DNA from 2 places in the Streptomyces sp. R44 genome. Region 1 is predicted to be linked to the other one. Evidence: riboswitches for the same ligand, from Rfam matches in the RefSeq annotation. Region 1 holds a riboswitch; the other holds the start of a gene.
What was found. A riboswitch is a leader RNA that binds a small molecule or an ion and turns the genes downstream of it on or off. The one in region 1 is predicted to bind ZMP and ZTP.
Positions count from the first base shown of each region.

Region 2: another riboswitch for ZMP and ZTP. It lies ahead of AB5J54_RS38945 (bifunctional 5,10-methylenetetrahydrofolate dehydrogenase/5,10-methenyltetrahydrofolate cyclohydrolase); the one in region 1 lies ahead of glyA (serine hydroxymethyltransferase).

Region 1 is NZ_CP163444.1:5,248,778-5,253,181, forward strand. Features, by position in the region: gene AB5J54_RS24555 (polysaccharide deacetylase family protein) at 1-473, opposite strand, end outside; gene rocD (ornithine--oxo-acid transaminase) at 553-1,758, opposite strand; ZMP/ZTP riboswitch at 1,882-1,972, shown strand; gene glyA (serine hydroxymethyltransferase) at 2,037-3,305, shown strand; gene AB5J54_RS24570 (serine hydrolase domain-containing protein) at 3,313-4,401, opposite strand.
Region 2 is NZ_CP163444.1:8,443,677-8,448,080, reverse strand. Features, by position in the region: gene AB5J54_RS38950 (hypothetical protein) at 1-844, opposite strand, end outside; gene AB5J54_RS38945 (bifunctional 5,10-methylenetetrahydrofolate dehydrogenase/5,10-methenyltetrahydrofolate cyclohydrolase) at 1,093-1,947, opposite strand; ZMP/ZTP riboswitch at 1,976-2,083, opposite strand; gene AB5J54_RS38940 (GAF domain-containing protein) at 2,176-3,498, shown strand; gene AB5J54_RS38935 (aldehyde dehydrogenase family protein) at 3,541-4,404, shown strand, end outside.

The DNA of each region.
Region 1 (4,404 bases):
GTCGTCCCGTCGTACGTGCCGTACGGCGGGCGCAGCAGCCGCGGGCCGTCGCCGAACTGCGCGAGGTGCTGGTCGCGGGCCCCGCACACCTCCGCCTTCTGGCCCGCCGCGTCGAGGGTGGTCAGGTCCGGGTGGCCGACGGTGTGGTTCTCGACGCGGGAGCGGCCCTGGTCGAGCAGGGTGTGGAAGTAGCCGGAGTCGTAGGAGTACGCGCCGGGGAGCAGGAAGAGCGAGGCGGGCACCCGGCGGTCGAGCAGCAGCCGCGCGGCGGCGGGGTCGTGGTACCAGCCGTCGTCGAGGGTGATGAAGACGACCGGGTCGGTGGTCTCCACGTGGGAGACCACCGGGACGGGCTCGGGCCAGGCCGCCTCCGGGGCGGCGTGCGCGGGTCCGGCGACCGCGCCGAGGAGCGCGAGCGGGACGAGGGCGGCGAGCGCGGCACGCAGGGCGTGACGCAGACGGAGTCTCGGCATGGCGGCATCATTGGCCTAGACCAAGTCCGGTGTCAATGCGCCGAGTCGGCCACCCGCCACCCCCTGGAAGCGGACCCCGTCAGTCCGACAGAACCCCCCTCAACTGCTCCAGACCCCAGTCCAGGTCCTCCTTCGAGATGACCAGCGGCGGAGCGATCCGGATCGTCGAACCGTGCGTGTCCTTCACCAGGACCCCACGCTCCATCAGCCGCTCCGAGATCTGCCGGCCCGTCCCCTTCGAGGGCACGATGTCGACGCCCGCCCAGAGCCCGCGACCGCGCACGGCCTCCACCGCACCGCCGCCCACGAGCAGCCCCAGCTCCGCGTGGAGGTGCTCGCCCAGCTCCGCCGCCCGCTCCTGGAACTCGCCCGTCCGCAGCATCGCGATCACCTCCAGGGCCACCGCGCACGCCAGCGGGTTCCCGCCGAACGTCGACCCGTGCTCACCCGGCCGGAACACCCCGAGCACCTCGCGGTCGGCCACCACCGCCGACACCGGCACCACGCCGCCGCCCAGCGCCTTCCCCAGGATGTACACGTCCGGCACCACCCCCTCGTGCTCGCACGCGAACGTCCGCCCCGTCCGGCCCAGACCCGACTGGATCTCGTCCGCCATGAACAGCACGTTCCGCCGACGCGTCAGCTCCCGCACCCCCGCCAGGTAACCGGCCGGCGGGACCAGGACCCCCGCCTCGCCCTGGATCGGCTCGATCAGCACGGCCACCGTGTGCGCCGTGACCGCCGCCTCCATCGCCGTCAGATCCCCGTACGGCACGATCTCGAACCCCGGCGTGTACGGCCCGTAGTGGTCGCGCGCCTCGTGGTCCGTCGAGAAGCTCACGATCGTCGTCGTCCGGCCGTGGAAGTTGTTCGCCGCCACCACGATCTTCGCGTGCCCGTCCGGCACGCCCTTCACCTCGTACCCCCACTTCCGGGCGGTCTTCACGGCCGTCTCGACCGCCTCCGCCCCCGTGTTCATCGGCAGCACCGCCTCCTTGCCGCACAGCTCCGCCAGCTGCGTACAGAAGTCGGCGAACCGGTCGTGGTGGAAGGCGCGCGAGGTCAGCGTCACCCGCTCCAGCTGCGCCTTCGCCGCGTCGATCAGACGCCGGTTGCCGTGCCCGAAGTTGAGCGCCGAGTACCCGGCGAGCATGTCGAGATAGCGACGGCCCTCGACATCGGTCATCCAGGCGCCGTCCGCCGAGGCGACGACGACCGGAAGGGGGTGGTAGTTGTGAGCGCTGTGCGCGTCCGCGGAAGCGATCGCGTCTTCTGTCCTCGACACGGGATCTCCGTTCGTCCTGCGGCTCGGGGGGTGGCTCGTCCCCAGGGGGCTGTGGCCCCTTTCTTATCGTCGCTCGGATGCCGGACAGGGAAACCTCGGCGACGGCGCGCCAGCTACCCTGGAAACACGCACGGCGACTGGCGTACGGGGAAGCGACCCCGGGGGAGCCGTGCGCGCTCCACCACACGAGGTGCCGCTCGCCTGGGCATCACGGGCCCCCGGTCCCGTGCGCACCTCCGCCCCGGGACCGTTCCGCCGAACGCCCGGAGGACACCGCCATGACCACCCCGCAGCAGCACCCCGCGCTCGCCGCCGCCGACCCCGAGCTCGCCGCCCTCGTCGGCGCCGAGGAACGGCTCCAGGCCGAGACCCTGCGCCTCATCCCCAGCGAGAACTACGTCTCCGCCGCCGTCCTCGAAGCCTCCGGCACCGTCCTCCAGAACAAGTACAGCGAGGGCTACCCCGGCCGCCGCTACTACGAGGGCCAGCAGAACATCGACCAGGTCGAGACCCTCGCCGTCGAGCGCGCCAAGGCCCTCTTCGGCGTCGACCACGCCAACGTCCAGCCCTACTCCGGCTCCCCGGCCAACCTCGCCGTCTACCTCGCCTTCGCGAAGCCCGGCGACACCGTCATGGGCATGGCCCTGCCCATGGGCGGCCACCTCACCCACGGCTGGGGCGTCTCCGCCACCGGCACCTGGTTCCGCGGCGTCCAGTACGGCGTCCGCCAAGACACGGGCCTCATCGACTTCGACCAGGTCCGCGAGCTCGCCCTCAAGGAGCGGCCGAAGGTCATCTTCTGCGGCGGCACCGCGCTGCCCCGCACCATCGACTTCGGCGCCTTCGGTGAGATCGCCCGCGAGTCCGGCGCCGTCCTCGTCGCCGACGTCGCCCACATCGCCGGCCTGATCGCGGGCGGTGCCCACCCGTCCCCCGTCGGGCACGTCGACGTCATCTCCACGACCACCCACAAGACCCTCCGCGGCCCGCGCGGCGCCATGCTCATGTCCACCGAGGAGCACGCCAGGGCCCTCGACAAGGCCGTCTTCCCCGGCCTCCAGGGCGGCCCCCACAACCAGACCACCGCCGCCATCGCCGTCGCCCTCCGCGAGGCCTCCCAGCCCTCCTTCCGCGACTACGCCCACGCCGTCGTCGCCAACGCCCGGGCCCTCGCCGAGGCGCTCCTCGCCCGCGGCTTCGACCTGGTCTCCGGCGGCACCGACAACCATCTGATCCTGATCGACCTCACCCCCAAGCAGGTCCCGGGCAAGATCGCCGCGAAGGCCCTCGACCGGGCCGGCATCGTCGTCAACTACAACACCGTCCCCTACGACCCGCGGAAGCCCTTCGACCCCTCCGGCATCCGCATCGGCACGCCCTCCCTCACCTCCCGCGGCCTCACCGCGGACCACATGGACCAGGTCGCCGAGTGGATCGACCGCGCCGTCACCGCCGCCGGCACGGGCGACGAGGACACCCTCGCCGCCGTCCGCGCGGAGGTCGCCGACCTGATGGCCGCCCACCCGGCCCCGGGCCTGCCGGTCTGACCGGCCGCTAACCGGCCACGGCCCCGCGGATCAGGGCCGCCAGGTCCTGGGCGTGGGTGTCGTCCGCGCTCGCGCTCAGGCGGCTGCGGGTGAACGCGAACGACAGCTCGCGTCCGGGATCGGCGAAGGCGATGCTGCCGCCGCTGCCGTTGTGGCCGAACGCGGTGGGCTCGCCGCCCGTCTCGGGCAGGCCGAGGAAGTAGCCGAGCCCCTTGGGGACCGGCGCGCCCAGGATCCGGTCCGGCTCGCGGGTCCGGAGCTCGTACAGCAGCGGCAGCCGCTCGGCCGGGACCAGCCGGACGCCGTCGACCTCGCCGATCAGCGCCGCGTACATCCGGGCCGCGGCGTGCGCCGTGAGGGTCGCGGCGGCCGGTGCGTCGGCGCGCAGGTAGTCGGGGCGGTTGGCGAGCCGGGCGCAGGGCCACACGCCGGGGTTCGGCACGGCCAGGAGGAACGGCGCGTCCTCCGGGATCGCGGCGAGCTTCTCCTCCCAGCTGCCCGCCACCAGCGGGACCACCCGGTCCGCGTGCGCGTCGGGTGTCCCGTAGAAGAGCGAGTCCGCGATGCCCAGCGGCTCGGTGACGTACGTGCGCAGCGCCTCGGCGACGGGGAGTCCCGTGGCGCGGCGCACGGTCTCGCCGAGGACCCAGCCGAAGGTCCAGCCGTGGTAGCCGGTGGCGGCGCCCGGCTCCCACAACGGCTCCTGCGCGGCGATCAGCGCGCACATGTGGTCCCAGTCGCACAGCTCCTCCGGCGTGATCGCCGGCGGCAGCTGCGGCACGCCCGTGCGGTGGGTCAGCGCGTCGCGGACGGTGGCGCGGTCCTTGCCGTGGGCGCCGAACTCCGGCCAGAGGGCGCTGAGCGGGGTGTCGTAGTCGAGCAGTCCGCGCGCGACGAGGACGTGGACCAGCGTCGCCGTGACGCCCTTGCCGGTGGAGAAGCTGTGCAACAGGGAGGCGGCGTCCACCCCCTCGCCCGCGTACGCGTCGACGATCAGCTCCCCGTGCCGGTACGCCGCCACCTGCACCGCCGATTCCCGGCCCGAGTCGACCAGCCTCCGGACGACGTCCTCGACCCGTGCCTGTACGTCTGCCATCGG
Region 2 (4,404 bases), 3.2 Mb from region 1:
TGTCCGCGCCGAGGAGGTGACCCGTCAGGTACGGGTACTGGGCGAAGGTCGTCCAGCGCGTGCCGAGCGGCTGCCTTGCGGCCTTGCGGCGGAGCGGTTCGCGGCAGAGCGCGGTGGCCGCCTCGCGCACGTCCTGATCGGTGGCGAAGGTGCCGACCAGGCGGAGCCGGGCGACGAGTTCGGCCTGGTGCGGCGTGTCGCAACCGCGCCGGAGGGCGGTGCCGGGCGCGTCGCGGTCGATGTCGAAGCAGTCGCCGACGCGCAGCATGTCGAAGGAGACCGGCCGTTCCTCCGTCGGGCGTCCGGAGGGCGTGGGGGCGGTGGCGGTGGGCGTGGGGCCGGTGGTCCCGGACCGGGAGGGCGCCGCCGAGGTGCCGGCCTGCGGGTGCTCGGCCCGGTCCTGAGGTGCGGTGCGGGTCGGCGTGTCGGCCGTCGTCCCTCCCGTGGTCGGGGCGGGGGCGGGCGATCCCGTACCGTCGGTGAGGACGGGGGACGGCACTCCGACGGGGTCTCCTCCCGGTCGGCCGTCGGCGAGTCCGCCGCCCTCCGCGCCGCCACGAGCGGTCAGGAAGGCACCGGCCACCAGGGCGGCGGTGAGCAGCGGCACGAGCGGCACGCCGAACCAGCGGGCACGCCGCGCCGCCGGTCCCGGCCGGGGCGCGCCGAGCCGCACGAAACGGGCCGGCCACCCGGCCTCGGCACCGCTCCCGAGCCCCTCGGTGACGCGGGGGTCGGTGATACGGCCCTCGACCCGGCTCGGCACGTTCGGGCCCGGTGATGTCGGGCCCGTCGCGTTCGGGCCCGGCGATATCGGGCCCGGCGCGTTCGGGCCTGTCGCGTTCATACCCGTCGCGTTCGGGCGGGTCGAAGGTTCCCCACCGCTGAGACCGGACACGCCCGTGCGGCACGGTTCGGTCGGCGGAGTGCTGCTCGGCGGGTGGGGCACAGGGACCAGGATCGCCCCTCGGCGGCGGCGCGGCGGGCGTTCACCGGCCGTCGGACGCGTCAGGTACGGAATCGTGACCATCGCCGACCGCGCGCGCTCCCGCCACCGCCGCTCCCCCGTCACCGCCGCCGCCCGGTCATGACCGCCTACAGGCCGAGCTGACGCTCCGCGCCCTCGACCGTCTGGGCGAGGAGCACGGCGATGGTCATGGGGCCGACACCGCCGGGGACCGGGGTGATGAGGGAGGCGCGCTCGGCGGCCGAGGCGAAGTCGACGTCGCCGATGTTCCCCGGGTTGTAGCCGGCGTCGATGACGACGGCGCCCGGCTTGATGTCCTCGCCCTTGATGAAGTTCGGCTTCCCGACGGCGGCGACGAGGACGTCGGCCTCGCGGACGACCGAGGAGAGGTCCTGGGTGCGGGAGTGGCAGTACGTGACGGTGGCATCGCGACCGAGGAGGAGCAGGCCGGCGGGCTTGCCGAGGATGGCGCTGCGGCCGACGACGACCGCGCGCTTGCCGCTGAGTTCGACGTCGTACGCGTCGAGGAGACGCATGATGCCGCCGGGCGTGCAGGAGACGAAGCCGGGCAGACCGAAGCCCATGGCGGCGAAGGAGGCCATGGTGACGCCGTCGACGTCCTTCTCGGGGGCGATGGCCTCGAAGGCGGCGCGCTCGTCGATGTGCGGGCCGACCGGGTGCTGCAGCAGGATGCCGTGGACCTCGGGGTCCTCGGACAGGGCGGTGATGGCGGCGACGAGCTCCTCGGTGCTCGTCTCGGCGGGCAGCTCGACGTGCTTGGAGCGGATTCCGGCCTTCGCGCAGCGGTTCTGCTTCATCTTCACGTACGTGACGGAGGCCGGGTCCGCGCCGACGAGGACGGTGGCGAGGCACGGGGTGACGCCGGTGCGGCGGGTGATCTCGGCGGCTCGGGCGGCGGTCTCCTCGACCGTGCGGCGGGCGAGGGCCGTGCCGTCCATGAGGGTGGCGGTGCTGGTGGACATGGCAACTCCTGGGCGTCGTCTCTGACCGGTGGTTCGCCCAGGCGCACGGCATCGACACGGTCGCGCCACGGGGGCACGCTCCGCCGGGCCGCTCCCCGGTGGTGATCCACCTCAAGCGCCAGTCACGGCCCGGGCCCCACTCTACGTGAGCGGTCGGGGGCCGGTCCCGGACAGGGTGCATATGCCGTGGTGCGAAGCGGCTTGTCGGCGGCCCGCGGGCGCACGACGATGAGCGCGACGGGCCGGGACGACCTCGACGAGGAGGCCGAGTTGAACGATGTGTGCGTGGCCGGGGAGCCATGGAGCGAGCGGGCGCCGACGGGGGATCTCGGCCCGGCCGGGGAGGCCGGCCGGCCCACCCCGGACGCCCGCCCGCTGGTGGCCGCGTCCTGGCGCCGGTCGGTACGCGCGCGCGTGAGCCCCGACGGGGCGGCGCGGGTGGAACTGGACGAGGACGAGCTCGCCGCGTACCGGGACGAGCATCCCCTCTCCGCGGCGATGCCGGTGGTCCGGGAGCTGATGGGGGCGTACGCGACGGACGGGGAGCATCTCCTCGCGGTCTGCGACGCGGCCGGGCGGATGCTCTGGGTGGAGGGGCATCCGGGCACCCTGCGCAAGGCCCGGGGGATGAACTTCGTGGCCGGGGCCCGCTGGTCGGAGACGGCGGCGGGTACGAACGCACCGGGTACCGCGCTGGCCGTGGACCGTCCCGTCCAGGTGGTCTCCGCGGAGCACTTCCGGCACTCGGTGCGGGCCTGGACCTGCGCGGCGGCCCCCGTGCACGACCCGCGCACCGGGCGGGTGCTCGGCGCGGTCGACATCACCGGCGGGGAGCGGCTCGCGCACCCGCACAGCCTCGGCTTCGTCCAGGCGGTGGCGCGCGCGGCGGAGTCCCAGCTGGCCCTGCTCGGGCCCGATCCGGATCCGGACCGGCTGAGGCTGTCGGCGCTCGGCCGGGACGAGGCGGTGCTGTCGGCGGGCGGGCGGCGGCTGCGGCTCAGCCGCCGGCACAGCGAGATCCTGGTGGTCCTCGCGCACCGCCCGGAGGGCGTAGGGGGCGACGAACTCCTCACCCTCCTCTACGAGGACGAGTCGGTCACCCCGGTGACACTGCGGGCGGAGCTGTCCCGGCTGCGGGCGCTGCTCGGTCCCGACGCGCTGCGCTCGCGTCCGTACCGGCTCTCGGGGGCGGTGGACGCGGACTTCGCGACGGTCGACCGGCGGCTCGCCTCGGGGGCCGTCGCGGCGGCGGCCGGTGACTACGCGGGCCCGCTGCTTCCCGCGTCGACCGCGCCCGGGGTCGTACGGCTGCGGGAACGGCTCGCGGACCGGCTGCGGGCGGCGCTGGTCGACCGGGGCGATCCGGGGCTGCTCGCCGACTGGGCCTACAGCTCGTGGGGCGAGGACGACGTGGTGGTGTGGCGGGCTCTGTGCGCGGCGGTACCGGCGCCCCGGCTCTCTCCCGTACGGGCGAGGCTGGACGCCCTGGAGAGGGAACTGTCCGCCGGTGCAACGGACTTGCAACGTACCCGCCCCCACACTCGGGCGTGAGCGCCGGCCAGGGACGGCCGGCGCGTCCCAGGGAGGCCATCCATGACCCGTTACGCCGCACCCGGTACCGAGGGCGCGCTCATGTCGTACCAGGCCCGCTACGACCACTGGATCGGCGGCGCGTACGTCGCCCCGGCGGCCGGCCGCTACTTCGAGAACCCGAGCCCGGTCGACGGCCGCCCCTTCACGGAGGTCGCGCGCGGTACCGCGGAGGACGTGGAGCGCGCCCTCGACGCGGCGCACGCGGCGGCCCCGGCGTGGGGGCGGACGGCTCCGGCGGAGCGGGCGGCCGTCCTGCTGCGGATCGCGGACCGCATGGAGAGCAACCTGGAGGCGCTCGCGGTCGCCGAGACCTGGGACAACGGCAAGCCCGTCCGGGAGACGCTGGCCGCGGACATCCCGCTCGCGATCGACCACTTCCGCTACTTCGCGGGGGCGCTGCGGGCCCAGGAGGGCGCGCTGAGCGAGATCGACGACGACACCGTCGCGTACCACTTCCACGAGCCGCTGGGCGTGGTCGCGCAGATCATCCCGTGGAACTTCCCGATCCTCATGGCGGTCTGGAAGCTGGCCCCGGCGCTGGCCGCGGGCAACGCGGTGGTCCTCAAGCCGGCCGAACAGACCCCGGCCTCGGTGCACTTCTGGCTGAGCCTCGTCGCGGACCTGCTGCCGCCGGGCGTCCTGAACGTCGTCAACGGCTTCGGCGAGGAGGCCGGCAAGCCGCTGGCGTCCAGCCCGCGCGTGGCGAAGATCGCGTTCACCGGCGAAACGGCGACGGGCCGCCTCATCATGGGGTACGCCTCCGAGAACCTGAAGCCGGTCACCCTCGAACTCGGCGGCAAATCCCCCAACATCTTCTTCGACGACGTCTGGGCGGCGGACGACGACTTCCGGGACAAGGCCCTG